DNA from 2 places in the Paenibacillus sp. FSL W8-0919 genome. Region 1 is predicted to be linked to the other one. Evidence: riboswitches for the same ligand, from Rfam matches in the RefSeq annotation. Region 1 holds a riboswitch; the other holds the start of a gene.
What was found. Region 1 has a riboswitch for S-adenosylmethionine ahead of NST44_RS10005 (methionine ABC transporter ATP-binding protein). Riboswitches for the same ligand answer to the same signal wherever they lie in the genome.
Positions count from the first base shown of each region.

Region 2: another riboswitch for S-adenosylmethionine. It lies ahead of metA (homoserine O-acetyltransferase MetA); the one in region 1 lies ahead of NST44_RS10005 (methionine ABC transporter ATP-binding protein).

Region 1 is NZ_JBBOPV010000001.1:2,267,286-2,274,462, forward strand. Features, by position in the region: gene NST44_RS09990 (COX15/CtaA family protein) at 1-80, shown strand, start outside; gene NST44_RS09995 (UbiD family decarboxylase) at 189-1,958, shown strand; gene NST44_RS10000 (Cthe_2314 family HEPN domain-containing protein) at 2,011-2,730, shown strand; SAM riboswitch class I at 2,850-2,998, shown strand; gene NST44_RS10005 (methionine ABC transporter ATP-binding protein) at 3,111-4,127, shown strand; gene NST44_RS10010 (methionine ABC transporter permease) at 4,127-4,795, shown strand; gene NST44_RS10015 (MetQ/NlpA family ABC transporter substrate-binding protein) at 4,861-5,703, shown strand; gene NST44_RS10020 (SDR family oxidoreductase) at 5,988-6,761, shown strand; gene NST44_RS10025 (NifU family protein) at 6,838-7,083, opposite strand; gene NST44_RS10030 (YuzB family protein) at 7,166-7,177, shown strand, end outside.
Region 2 is NZ_JBBOPV010000001.1:2,599,008-2,606,184, reverse strand. Features, by position in the region: gene NST44_RS11635 (trans-sulfuration enzyme family protein) at 1-43, opposite strand, end outside; gene NST44_RS11630 (aminotransferase class I/II-fold pyridoxal phosphate-dependent enzyme) at 40-1,224, opposite strand; gene metA (homoserine O-acetyltransferase MetA) at 1,248-2,165, opposite strand; SAM riboswitch class I at 2,298-2,422, opposite strand; gene corA (magnesium/cobalt transporter CorA) at 2,845-3,780, shown strand; gene NST44_RS11615 (HRDC domain-containing protein) at 3,968-4,981, opposite strand; gene NST44_RS11610 (ROK family protein) at 5,188-6,069, opposite strand; gene modB (molybdate ABC transporter permease subunit) at 6,163-6,840, opposite strand; gene modA (molybdate ABC transporter substrate-binding protein) at 6,837-7,177, opposite strand, start outside.

The DNA of each region.
Region 1 (7,177 bases):
TGAGGGTATGGCAGCTAAGAGAATTGGCACCGGTCGAGCAGCAGGGCGAATTGGAGCTGCGCGGGGAGAAGATCGGCTAATTCCCGTCACTACAGTATGCAACATGGAACATTTTAATATTTGTGCAGGCGAAGTCCCCGAAGCGAAACATGCTCGAGGACTTTGTTGTACCCGAAGGAGTGGAGCACTTGATTTACCAGAATCTACGCCAATGGCTTGAAACGCTTCGCAAGGAAAATGATCTTGCTGTCATTGAAGCACCGGTGGATCCGTATCTGGAGCTGGCTGAAATTCACCGGCGCGTGATCGAAGAGGGAGGACCTGCCCTGCTGTTTACCAATGTGAAAGGGACGCCTTTTCCAGTGGCAACGAATCTGTTCGGAACCGCGCGCCGGGTCGACATGGCATTCGGTCCGCGCCCGGAGCAGCTGATGAAATCGATCATCGGGGCAACCGATAAGCTGCTGCCGCCTACGTTTTCCGCGCTGTGGAATGAACGCGGGCTGTTTAAGGATATTTTAAAGGTAGGGATGAAATCCGTGCCTCAGCAAGAAGCGCCGGTGATGGGCGTCAAGGTGACGGAGAATCCGCTCAAGCAGCTACCGCGGTTGACCAGCTGGCAGGAGGACGGCGGACCGTTCATCACGCTGCCGCTCGTCTATACCGAGAGCCCATCGAAGCCGAAGGATCATAATCTGGGCATGTACCGGATTCAAATTTATGATGACTCGACCACCGGAATCCATTGGCAGATTCATAAGGGAGGCGGCTTTCACTACTTCGAGGCAGAGCAGCAGAATCAGCCGCTGCCGGTGTCCGTCTTTGTCGGCGGCCCACCTGCGCTGATTGCCTCCGCTATCGCACCGGTGCCGGAGCATCTGCCGGAGCTGCTGCTGGCTTCGCTGATTATGGGCGGCAAGCTGCCGATGACGGACAACCCGCTTGGCGGACACCGCATCCCGGCAGAGGCGGAATTCGCGATCAGCGGAATCGTACCGCCGCATGAGCGCCGTCTGGAAGGCCCTTTCGGCGATCACTACGGCTATTATTCCCTTGCGCATGACTTCCCGGTGCTTCATGTGAAGAATATGTGGCATCGCAAGGACGCCATTTATCCGGCAACGATCGTCGGAAAGCCGCGGCAAGAGGACTACTACCTCGGCGAGTTTCTGCAGCGCCTGCTGTCCCCGGCCTTCCCGATGGTGATGCCGTCGGTCCGCTCGCTTTGGACCTATGCGGAAACCGGCTTCCACGCGCTGACGGCGGCGGTCGTTCGGGAGAGCTATTCCCGCGAGGCCCTCGTCTCCGCGTTCCGGATTCTGGGCGAGGGTCAGCTGTCGCTCACCAAAATGCTGATGCTGACGAACCGGCCGCTGGACCTGTCGGATTTCAACGAGACGCTTGAAGCGGTGCTGGAACGATTTAATCCGGCAACGGATTTATTCATATTTAATAAAACCTCGCATGATACGCTGGATTATACGGGGCAGAAGCTGAATCACGGCAGCAAGGCCGTGCTGATGGGGATCGGGGAGCCGATCCGCGAGCTGCCGCGAAGCTACGATGAAGGGGATATTCCGGGAATTTCCCAGGCGGTCGCATATTGCGGCGGTTGCCTTGTCGTATCCGGGGCATCCTATGAGAAAGAACCTGAGCTGGCCCAGCGCGTCATGGAGTTCATGCATGCCCGCAGCACGAAATGGCCGCTGGTGATCGTCGTGGATGATGCCAAGTCGACGTCCGCCACGCAAACTTCGTTCTTGTGGACGGTATTTACCCGCTTTAATCCCGCAACGGATATCTTCGCCGCCAGCGAGATCGAGCATCATCATCTGTCGTACAAGCTTCCGCTGGTCATTGATGCCCGCATGAAGCCCGGATACCCGGATGAGCTGTTCCCGCGGGAGGATATCGTAAAGACGGTGGATGCCCGCTGGAACGAATATTTCGGCAAATGACCAGTCCATCCTAGAGGGAATCAGGGACATTTTGACGTAGGAGGTGCGGCCAATGCTTCGTTTGTTGCTTGGGGAACAACCGCGGCAGAATAACGGGCTGCTTGAAGAAGCGATCGAATCGATGGTCAAGACGAGCCAGCTGCTGAAGAAGGAAATGGAGAAGAATCAGGACCCGACGCATGACTTTCGCAAGCTTGAAATATGGACGCGCGGTTTGATCGTATCGCTCGATGAGCTGGAGCAGAGCTGGAATGCAGCGAAGCATTTCAGCCGGTCGGTCAACTCGGGATATGTGGATGACATGTCGATTGAGGAGCAAGGGGAATACCGGCGCTATGTTTATTTCTATAAGAACGGATTTATTCGGGTATTCTCAATCCTTGACAAGCTGGGGACAGTGCTGAACGATCTGTACGATCTCAACACCTCGAAGGTGAAGGAGCATTTCTCCTACTTCACCGTGCTTCGCCAGTTCAAGTTCCTGAAGGCGCACGGCGAGCTGTCCGCAGAGCTGGAGGCCATAAAGGAGCGCTATAAAACGCCGATGAACAAGCTGCGGAAACGGCGCAACACCGAGATTCATTACATGAATTCGGAAATGCAGGACGACCTGTGGCAGCGCCATCAGGGATTGTCGGAGCGAATCGAGCTGGAGGATATCGGGCAGCATTTGGACGAGCTGGAGCAAGGGCTTGAGATGGTGTGCCAAAGCCTGAGAGCATCCTACCGGTATACGAACCAAATGTGGGCGAAGAACGGGATCCGGGCTTGATAGAGCCGACCATGAAATTCCTTTTGACAAAAGGGCGAAAAAAAACTATACTAACAATTGCATTCATGAATATGATTTGAAAAACACATCAATATAACGAAAAAATTTCATATCGAGTTTTCTTATCGAGAGAGGCGGAGGGACAGGCCCGATGAAGCCCGGCAACCGGCTCCAGCGTTGATTGCAAGTGCAATGAACGCAAATGGAGTGACATGGTGCTAATTCCTTCAAAGCAGCGCGACGTAAAGGCTGCTTTGACAGATGAGAAAAGGCGTCGACTTTATGTAAAGAGAGCCCTTTTTGATTCTGCAAAAAGTGGCTCTTTTCTTTTGCGGGTAAATAGATATGAAACGTTAGCACGAAAAAAGGGGGATCACGGTTTGATTGAACTGAAGCAATTGACGAAGCAGTACGGAAAAGCCGGCCGAACGACCACAGCATTATCCGGATTGAATTTGTCGATTGAAAAAGGAGAAATATTCGGTGTCATCGGACATTCCGGGGCAGGCAAGAGCACGCTCATCCGCTGCATGAATTTGCTGGAACGTCCGACGTCCGGCGAGGTGTGGGTAGGCGGCGTCAACCTGACGAGCCTCGGAAAGAAGCAGCTGCAGGCGGAGCGGCGGAAGATCGGCATGATCTTTCAGCATTTCAATCTGCTGTCCTCGGCAACGGTCTATGACAACATCGCCTTTCCGCTTCGTCTGATCAAGACCTCGAAGGCGGACATCGAGCGCAAGGTAGGCGAGCTGCTGAATTTGGTCGGTCTTGCGGAGCATCGGGACAAGTACCCGTCCCAGCTGTCGGGCGGCCAGAAGCAGCGGGTAGGAATCGCCAGGGCGCTTGCAAGCGACCCGGAGGTGCTGCTCTGCGACGAGGCGACCTCGGCCTTGGACCCTCAGACGACGGATTCGATCCTGCGGCTGCTGCTGGATATTAACAAGAAGTTTAACCTGACGATTGTGCTGATTACGCATGAAATGCATGTCATTCAGAGCATTTGCGACCGGGTAGCGGTCATTCACCAAGGCGGCATTGTAGAACAAGGTCCGGTGACGGAAGTGTTCCTGAAGCCGAAGCATGAGGTTACGCGGGAGTTCATCCGTCAGGAGATGGACAACGGCGATGCATTGCGATTGGCGCTTCAAGGAAAAGACGGGGGTTCCTCGCAGGCGGTGCAGATCACGTTCCTCGGGTCGAAGACGTACGAGTCGATCTTGTCGCATACGGTCCATGAGACCGGGGTTAACTTTGCGATCCTGCAGGGGACCATCTCAACGATCAAGGAAACGCCGTACGGGCAGCTGATCGTGCGGTTTGAAGGCAGCGAAGGCGCGATTGAAGACACGATCCGCAGACTGCTGGATCAAGGATTAGACGTGGAGGTGATTCATTGATGCTCGGACTGGATTTTTCTCAGGTGGATTGGAATGAGATTGGCACGGCGACGCTGGATACGCTGCGCATGCTGGGCGCTTCGGCCTTGTTCAGCTTCATTATCGGTCTCCCGATCGGGGTGCTGCTCTATATGGCTGCAAGATCAACGTCAGGCTTGGTTCGCTTCGGCTACTCCATCCTGTCGTTCATCGTGAACATTCTGCGGTCGGTTCCATTCATCATTCTGATCGTAGCCATGCTTCCGATTACGAAGTCGATCGTCGGCGTATCATACGGCGTGCTCGGGACCATTCCTCCGCTTGTCGTCGGCGCGGCGCCGTTCTTCGCGAGACTTGTGGAGACGGCGCTGAACGAAGTGGATAAAGGCGTCATCGAAGCCGCCCACGCCATGGGCTCGTCCACCAGCCAGATCGTGTTTCGGGTACTGCTTCCGGAGGCACGCCCGGGCTTGCTGGCAAGCATGACCGTCACGATCGTGACACTCGTATCGTATACCGCGATGTCCGGCCAGGTTGGCGGCGGCGGTTTGGGGGATTTGGCGATCAAGTACGGTTACTACCGTTATGAGACGGAGATTATGATTTTGGCCGTTGTCTTGATGATTGTGTTGGTGCAGCTCCTGCAGATGGCGGGAGACCGGCTGGTGCGTCATTTTACAAGAAAATAACGGATTGCTGGAGCAACAAGGAAGACATCATATAGATAAACTATTTTCGGAGGGAGAGTTTTAGGATGAAAAAATGGGTATTGGCATTCATTAGTCTGACTTTGGTCGCGGTGCTGGCTGCTTGCGGCAGCAAGCCTGCGGATAACGCATCGGAGCCTGCGGATACAAACGGCGCTGCGGGACAAGAGAAGGTAACCATTAAGGTGGGTGCTTCGCCGGCACCGCATGCAAAGATTCTTGAGCATATCAAACCTGCGCTCGAAAAAGAGGGCGTGAATCTGGAAATTGTCGAATTCACCGATTATGTGCTGCCGAATACGAAGGTCGACTCCAAGGAGATCGACGCGAACTTCTTCCAGCATAAGCCGTATCTCGATAACGAGATCAAGGAACGCGGATTGAAGCTGGAGTCCGTTATCGCCGTACACGTTGAGCCGCTTGGCGCTTATTCCAGAACGATCAAGTCGGTCGACGAGCTGAAGGACGGCGCCGTGGTCGCCATTCCGAACGATCCGTCCAACGCGGGCCGTGCGCTGACCCTGCTGTCCAAGAACGGCGTTATCAAGCTGGCGGACGAAACCAAGCTGGAAGCGACCGCGAAGGATATTACGGAAAATCCGAAAAACTTGGAGTTCAAAGAAGTGGAAGCTGCCATGCTGCCTCGCATGCTGGATGAGCTTGATCTTGCTGTCATCAACACGAACTATGCATTGGAAGCCGGCCTTGACCCAACGAAGGACGCGCTGTTTATCGAAGACAAGGATAACCCTTACGCGAACCTGCTGGTAGCTCGCCCGGACAACAAGGATTCGGAAGCTATCCAGAAGCTGGCGAAGGCGCTGACTTCGGAAGATGTGAAGACATTTATTGAACAGGAATACAAAGGAGCCGTTATCCCGGCATTCTAATGTGCAGATGTAGGCAGGATGCCTACGGAAGCGGATCCGGCCCGGATTATGGTTAGACCGGTTAACTCCGGACAGAAGGATCTACTGAATACAACGAACTTTTCGTATAAAAGGGGCATCCCGACCATGCTGCGGCTTGTGCAGCTAATCGGGACCCCTTTCTTTTCTTTTGAGGAAAGAAAATGGCCGCTCATATCTTGCAGGATTCCGGTCTGTCCTCAAGTTGTGGGGAAACAGCAAATCTTTTATACTGAAGGAAGGCGATACTCGAAGGAGGGAAACCATTGAAGGGAAAAGTGGCGCTGATTACCGGCAGTGCGACAGGACTCGGAAAAATGACTGCGCTGTCGTTAGCACGGCAGGGATGCAGTATTGTTATAAATTATGTCAACAGCAAGAATGAAGCGGAGGCGCTCTCCCGCGAAATTGAGAGCTTCGGCGTTAAATCCATCGTGGTAAAGGCCAATATTGCAGACGAGTCCGAGCTGTATTCCCTAGTTGATCAGACGGAACGCGAGCTCGGCACCGTGGATATCCTGGTTAACAACGCGGGTCCTTTCATCCGGGAAAGGCGCCTGTTCTCGGAATACAGCCGGGATGAAATCGTACATATGGTGAACGGCAACCTGACCGGCGTCATGCTGCTTGACCATCGGGTGCTGCCGGCAATGAGGGAGAAGCGATGGGGACGGATTATCCATTTTGGCTTCGGCCATGCCGGGGAAGCGCGCGCTTGGCCCCAGCGTGCCGCTTATGCGGCGGCCAAGGTGGGGCTCGTATCCTTCACGAAATCCTTGGCGGTCGAAGAGGCACCCTACGGAATTACCGTCAACATGATCTGCCCTGGCGACATCCGCGGGGCGAACAAGGAGAAGACGATCGACGAGGTGGCCGGCATCCATGACGGCATGACGCCCCGGGGACGCTCGGGCAGCGGCGAGGATATTGCAAGAGTGATTGAATATCTGTGCATGGATAAATCGGACTTCATTACAGGCAACATTATGGATATATCCGGCGGGCTGGATCCGATTCGTCCTTTGATCAAGCCGGAATAAGCAGGCCATACCATACCGTAACAAAAAAGAGTCTTGGATCCCGAGGGGAGCCAAGACTCTTATACTAAACACAAGATTAAAATACTTGCACTACTTCTTGAATGCCTTCTACTTCCTCAACCAGGGCGCGTTCAATCCCTGCCTTCAAGGTGATGGTGGAGCTTGGGCAGCTGCCGCATGCACCCATCAATTTCAGCTTAACGATGCCGTCTTCAACGTCGACCAATTCCACGTCACCGCCATCGCGCTGCAGGAACGGACGAAGCTTATCAAGCACTTCAGCCACTTCATCGTATACAGTGGTTTGCGTGTTATCGCTCATCTTGTTCAACTCCTTTCCTCCCTATATTATAGTACATAAACCGGCAAATTAAAATGCCAATCTTAAGGCGGGGCTGTGACCGATGACCATCTAT
Region 2 (7,177 bases), 330 kb from region 1:
TTCGACCCTTCGCGTCTATGCGTACGCCTTTATCGATGCTCATCCCAGAACGCCTCCTTCCACCTCGGCCACAGCTGCGTTCAAGGCCTCATCCAGATCCGCGATCAGATCGTCCGCATGCTCGATGCCGACCGAGAAACGCAGCAGTCTCTCATCCACCCCGACGGCCTCGCGGATCTCCACCGGAATGTCTGCGTGCGTCTGCACCGCCGGATAAGTCATGAGCGATTCAACGCCCCCGAGGCTCTCCGCGAAGGCAATCAGCTTGATATGGCGCAAAACAGGCTCTACATAGCGGGCATCTTTCACTTTAAAGGAGAAGATGCCTGTATTTCCGCTGGACTGCCGGTGCTGAATCTCATAACCCGGGTGATCAGGCAGCGCAGGGTAGAACACCTCTGCGATTGCCGGATGAGTCGTAAGAAAGTTTGCGACTGCAGTCGCATTGCTTTCGTGCCGGTCCATGCGGAGCGCCAGCGTCTTCATGCCCCGCATCAGCTGATAAGAATCGGAAGGGCTTAGCACCGCTCCGATGGAATTGTGCAAAAAGGCGATTTCTTCGGACAGTTCCTTGCCTTTCGTTACGATTAGCCCTGCGAGCACATCGTTATGTCCGCCCAAATACTTGGTGGCGCTATGAATGACGATGTCCGCCCCAAGCTCTATCGGCCGCTGGAAATACGGTGTCAGCAGCGTGTTGTCTACAATCGTGATCAGTCCATGATGTCTGGCCCATGTACAGACCGCTTCAATATCCGTGATCATCATCAGCGGATTGGTCGGGGTCTCGATAAATACCGCCTTTGTATTCGGCTTTCGGGACTGCTCCAGCGCGTCCAGGTCATTCGTGTCGACATACGATGCGCTCACGCCGAACTTGGACATGATTCTGTCCAGCAGCCGATAGGTTCCGCCATACAGATCCAGAGATACGATCAGATGATCCCCTTGGCTGAACATGGCAAATATCGTCTGCAAGGCCGCCATGCCCGAGCTGCAGGCAAAGCCGGCATCGCCGGATTCCAATTCGGCAATCGAATCCTCCAGCACTTGCCGGGTTGGATTCTTCGTGCGGATATAATCAAAGCCCGTGCTTTGGCCAAGCTTCGGATGACGGTATGCGGTCGCCTGATAGATCGGGAACGTGACGGCTCCCGTCACCGGCTCATGCACCGATCCGATCTGCGCCAGCCGGCTCTCGATATTCAGCGGTTTTCTCTCCATTACAACTTCCTCCTTGGCGGCTTCTATATTTGTGGACCGATATCATATGGGGTTTCTTGATATACATAGTAATTGAGCCAATTCGTAAACAATAAGTTAGCATGGGCCCGCCAGATCGAAGGAGGGTTGCTGGTCGGATCGTCATTCGGATAATAATTGCGCGGCAGCGCAATATCCAATCCCTTCGCAACATCCCGGTCATATTCCCATTTCAAGGAGTCCGGATCATATTCCGAGTGGCCGGTGGCGAATATTTGTTTGCCGTCCCTGCTTGCTACCAGGTAGATGCCTGCCTCCTCGGACTCCGACAGAATGACCAGGTCATCGATGCCCGCAATGTCTTCGCGCCGGACCTCGGTGTGGCGGGAATGCGGAACGAAGAACATGTCGTCAAAGCCGCGGAGCAGCTTCGTACAGGGCTCGCTGACCGTATGGGAAAACACGCCGAAGCACTTCTCTTCCAAGCTGTATTTCGGCACGCCGTAATGGTAGTACAAGCCGGCCTGGGATGCCCAGCAAATATGCATGGTCGAGGTCACATGCGTCTTGCTCCACTCAAAAATTTCCGTGAGCTCCTGCCAGTAGTTGACCTCCTCGAATTCGAGCTGCTCCACCGGAGCGCCGGTGATAATCATGCCGTCAAACCGGCGATTCTTCACTTGCTCGAACGTTTTGTAGAACGACTTTAAATGCTCAGCCGATGTGTTCTTGGATACATGGGAGCTTGGGTGCAGCAATACAACATCGACTTGAAGCGGCGAGTTACCGATCAGCCTCAGCAGCTGGGTCTCCGTCGTTTCCTTCGTCGGCATGAGGTTCAGAATCGCAATCCGCAGCGGGCGGATATCCTGGTGAAAGGCATGACTCTCATCCATAACAAAAATGTTCTCTCCAGCCAGCACTTCTTTGGCCGGCAGGGCATCAGGGATTTTAATTGGCACCTTAAGCTCACTCCTTCAAAATATGTAGTGGTACATCCGCTGCAGCTTGAGTCAGAGCGCTTTGACTGTATAAACGCAAGAAGACCTTTCTCGGTCGAGAAAGGTCGTCGTATACATTACTACAATGCTCCTCTCTCATCTGCCAGGCTATACGGTCAATCATGAATCGTATATCCTGCAAGAATTAGCACCGTGCGATATTGCCGCCGGTTGCCGGGTTTCATAGGGCTAGTCCCTCCACCTGCTCTTGATAAGATTTCGCTGTATTTAGTTGTATGGTTATATTGATACTTACTTTATATCATCCGAATATTTTCGTCAAGCATCTTTTCAAGCGAGCCGTCACATTACACCCCTTTCTCAATACCCTGTATTAACGCCTTCTGTTTGACCCGATTACAGCTTGAAAGCTCCCAAACCCGGCGTTATACTAGACAAGTGCTATTTAGCCCCATGATGAAAGAGGTGAAACATGAAAATGGACGGTGACCCGAGCCAGAACGTGGAAGCGAAGGATGCACAACCGCATAGGACCAGGATCAGCTTACCGGCAGAGGGCAGCGTTATTTTTCATGCGCTTTTGTCATAGTTCTCTTAGGAGAAAATCAACAAAGCCCGTACACCGGCTAAGCTGATATCCTGTGCCTTTAATGTACGAATGAAGAAGGAGTGATATCAGATGAAAATCCGGTTGGTTGATGCGGGTGTATTTACCCCTGTTGACGATATCCAGATGACGCTGACGGCACCGGCCAGCGGCTTTTACTGGCTAGATGCGGATGTCGATGATTTAGCCGAGCTGCAGCCGCTTTTCTCCCTGCATGATCTTGCGGTGGAGGACTGCCTGAGCGAAGAGGAGCAGCGTCCGAAGATCGAAATATATGAAAACCACTATTTTATCGTTGTAAACAGCATCCGTTTTGATGACGAGGAGATTTTCCTCCGGGCCCTCAATATTTTCCTGGGCAGACATTTCATCATCACGGTCACGAAACAGAAAATTCACGAGCTGCGGACCGTCAAGCCCCTTCTATGGGAAGACGAGGTCAGCACGCCTGACCGTTTCCTCTACCTGCTGATCGACTTGGTCACGGACAACTACTTTTCGGTCGGCGACCGGATCGAAGCCCGGATCGAGAAGCTGGAGGAAGACATTCTTATTCATACCAAGAAGACGCATCTCAGCGAAATTATCGGCCTGCGAAGCGAGATTCTATGGCTGAAGAAGGTGCTGGGGCCGCAGAAGGAAGTTATCAATACGCTCAACAAAAAGGATCTTCGGCTGATCGACGATCAGCTGCAGAAATATTTCAGCGATATTTATGAGAATGCCGTGAAAATTTCGGAAACATTCGAAACCTACCGCGATTTGATGGGCAACCTGCGGGAAGCGTATCAGTCGAGTATTGCGAATCGTGCTAACGAAATCATGCGCGTATTTACCGCTATTACGACCATCTTCATCCCGCTTACGCTGATTACAGGCATCTATGGGATGAACTTCGACAATATGCCGGAACTGCATTGGGAATATTCGTATTACGTTGTGATCGGGGTCATGGTATTCGCCGGCCTGCTGATGTTTTATTTGTTCCGAAAAAAGGACTGGATTTAATTTCACCGCATATACAGCAGCTTGTTGTTAAAGAGGAGGCGTCCCATGAGATCATTAGATCTTGCGGGGCTCCTCTTTTTCTATGTGAAATGCTGCTTCCCTCGCAGCAATCGTTCATTAAAAAAACGGTCCCACAAGTAGAAGGTTCTACTCATGGGACAGCGCTACCCTGCAGTCTATTCTTGCTTCACCCCGCACTCGCTTGGCGGGATTCCTCTCTGCGGAAGCGGATCCGGATCAGGCGCAGCCGCTCATACAGCTTCTCCGTTCCGCCAACCTCCTCTCCCCCCTTCTCTTGGCCGTATACCCGCTGAAGAACCGGCTTAAGAAACGTATCGCCAAGCTCCTCAAAAGCCTTCCATACCGCTGCTTGCTCAGCATCCGGCACGGTGCACAGCTCGGCTTGCACCAGCTGTTCGGTGTCATAGCCTTCCTTCTCAAGCCCCTCCAGCTGCTCGATCAGATCGCGGCGGGACAGCGACGTTCGCTCTTCCAGCTGCTCCAGCGTCGCTCCCTCGGCAATGCCAAGCAGCATCGAGCGTCGGATCCGGTACCGCTCCAGCTCCTGCTTGTACTTCTCCTCCTTCTGCTTATACAACCAGGAGACGAACACATCCTCCGGGAGCTGGTGATAAACCCAGTCTAGCGGAAAGGTTGTCTTGCGCTTGATCTTCGCCGTGATCTCAAGCCACTCCGCCCCATGCTCGGAAGCTTTGGCAGGCCCGATTCCTGGAAGCTGCAGCAGCTCCTCCTCGCTCTGGGGAACGAACGCGCTGATGAGCCGCAGCACCCGGTTGCTGGCGATAAAGTACGGAGCCTTCCGCCCGGAAGCCGCCTTCCGGCGCCTCCAGGCGCACAGCTCGGTATACAGCTCCTCCGAGCCGTACAGCTCGCTGTAGCATTGAAGCTTCTGCATATGGAGGTTCCTGCCGCCGATCTCTCCGGTCTCGTTAAATATCCCTTCGATGATCGGACGATACCCCTCCGCCAGCTTTCTGGCCAAATGGTGACGGTATACGCAGAGCAGCTCATTCCACGAGCCTCCTTCATACCAATCGTCATCTGCGGCCTCGCCCTCCGGCTCGATGTCCCGCCAGCCAAGGCTCCAGACGCCCTCCTCCTCTCCGATCCACACCTGGGCGAAACTCGAATGCCCCTGCTCGTCCGTCCTGCTCATCTGATTCATGAACACAATTTGCATGTCCTGTCTACCTCCCGTTATCACATTCTTCAGTACAACCAAAGACAACGCAAAAAAGCACCCCTACTCCGCCGCAGCGTCGTTAAGGGTGCTTCCCGTTTCACTATGTTATACTGTTGGCTATATAGTACCATAATTTGTAACGGGAGCCAACAGATTTTATAAAGATCTATCCGTTTACCGTCACGAAGTCTTCGGGCTTTCTGTTACTTCTCGGCAAGAGCCAGCTTGGCAAGCGCGATGGCGCCGCACAGCCCCGCATTATCGCCCAGCTGCGGCGGCACGATAAACTGATCGATGTTCTCGCGCAGGCTAGGATGATGAACGTAGCCGGCCAGCAGCTCTTGAAGCTTGGTACGGATCATCGGAAACAGATGCTCCTGCTTCATGACGCCGCCGCCCATAACGATCCGCTGTGGAGAGAGAATCAGCACATAATTCATCAGTGCTTGAGCCAGATAGTACGCTTCCATCTCCCAAGCCGGATGGTCCGGTGTCAGTTCCGCCCCCGGAACCCCCCAGCGTTTGCCGAGCGAAGGTCCTGCAGCAAGTCCCTCCAGGCAGTCTGCATGGTACGGGCATGTGCCTTCATAACGATCCTCCGGATGGCGGCGGACATAGATGTGACCCATTTCCGGATGGGACAAGCCGTGGATCAGCTCGCCGGATACAACAGCGCCTGCTCCCACACCCGTGCCGATCGTAATGTACAGGCAGCTGTCCAAGCCTTGAGCAGCTCCCCAAGTATATTCACCAAGCGCGGCCCCGTTAACGTCCGTGTCAAAGCCGATCGGAACCCCGAACCGCTCCTCCAGTGCTTTTACGATGTTATAGTTGCTCCAATGCGGCTTAGGCGTCGTCGTAATGCAGCCATATGTAGGACTGCCCTTCACCGGATCGATCGGACCGAACGAACCTACGCCGATCGCTTCAATATCCTTATCCGCAAAAAAGCTGAAGACGTTCGCCATCGTCTCCTCAGGGGTTGTTGTCGGGAAGCTTACCCGTTCCACGACCGTACCGTCCGCAGTTCCAACTCCGCAAACGAACTTCGTTCCTCCTGCCTCAATAGCTCCAAGTAAACTCATGCTACTCATCCTCTCCACGTGTGCTCTCTTTCTCTTGGGTTGTTAAACAAGCTCTATTCGTCAGCATATGGAAACATTCCTCTTCCGTCAAGCCTAATCCCTCTTGCTCGGGCCTCGCCCCGTTCCCGAAGCTGCCAGGAGCAGCCAGGAAAAGAGGACGATCATGCCGGTCCAGGCCCAGGCGAGCCGGCTGTCACCGTTGCTTACAGCAACGTAAATCGCTGTTGGCAGCGTCTGTGTCACCCCGGGAATGTTGCCGGCCACCATCCACGTTGCACCGAATTCGCCCAATCCTCTGGCAAACGCCAGAATATAGGCCGAGACCGCCGCACGCCGCACGAGCGGCAGCGTAATCCAGCGGAACACCTGCCATTCGCCGGCTCCGGCCGAACGGGCCGAATCCTCAAGCTCGGCATCCACCGATTCGAACCCGACGCGCATGCTTTGATAAACCAGGGGAAACGAAACCACGATCGCCGCGATGACGGCGGCCCCCCAGCTGAATACGACCGGTCTTGCAAACAGCCATTCCGCCGCCATCCCTACCCAGCTATTTCTGCCCAGTATAACGAGCAGAAGAAAGCCGACAACCGTCGGCGGCAGGACGAGCGGAAGCATAAGCAGCGTTTCGACCGCCGTCTTGCCGGCAAATCGGCGCCTCGACATCCACCGGGCTGCCGCAGTACCTAGTATAAACGTAATGATGCTGGAGAGCAGTGATGTTTTTATCGACAGCCACACCGGCATCCAGAACATCTCGGCTTCCGTCACGGCGATTCCTCCACCACGTCGAAGCCTGCCTTCTGAAATATCGCTTTCACTTCCGGCGTTTTCATAAAAGTCAGCAGCTCGCTTGCCTCCTCCGGATGCTTGGCCTGTACCGGCACGGCTGCGGGGTACTCGATCGGCTGATGCAGGCCCTGATTGATCTCCATGGACAATAAGGCTTTCGACGAATGGGTCAAATCCGTTTTGTAGACGAATCCCGCATCCGCATTGCCAGACTCCACGTAAGCCAGCACCTGTGACACGTCCTTGCCGTACACGGCCTTGGACTCCACCTCGTCCCATAGCCCTTCATGCTGCAGCGCTTCCGCAGCGTACTCGC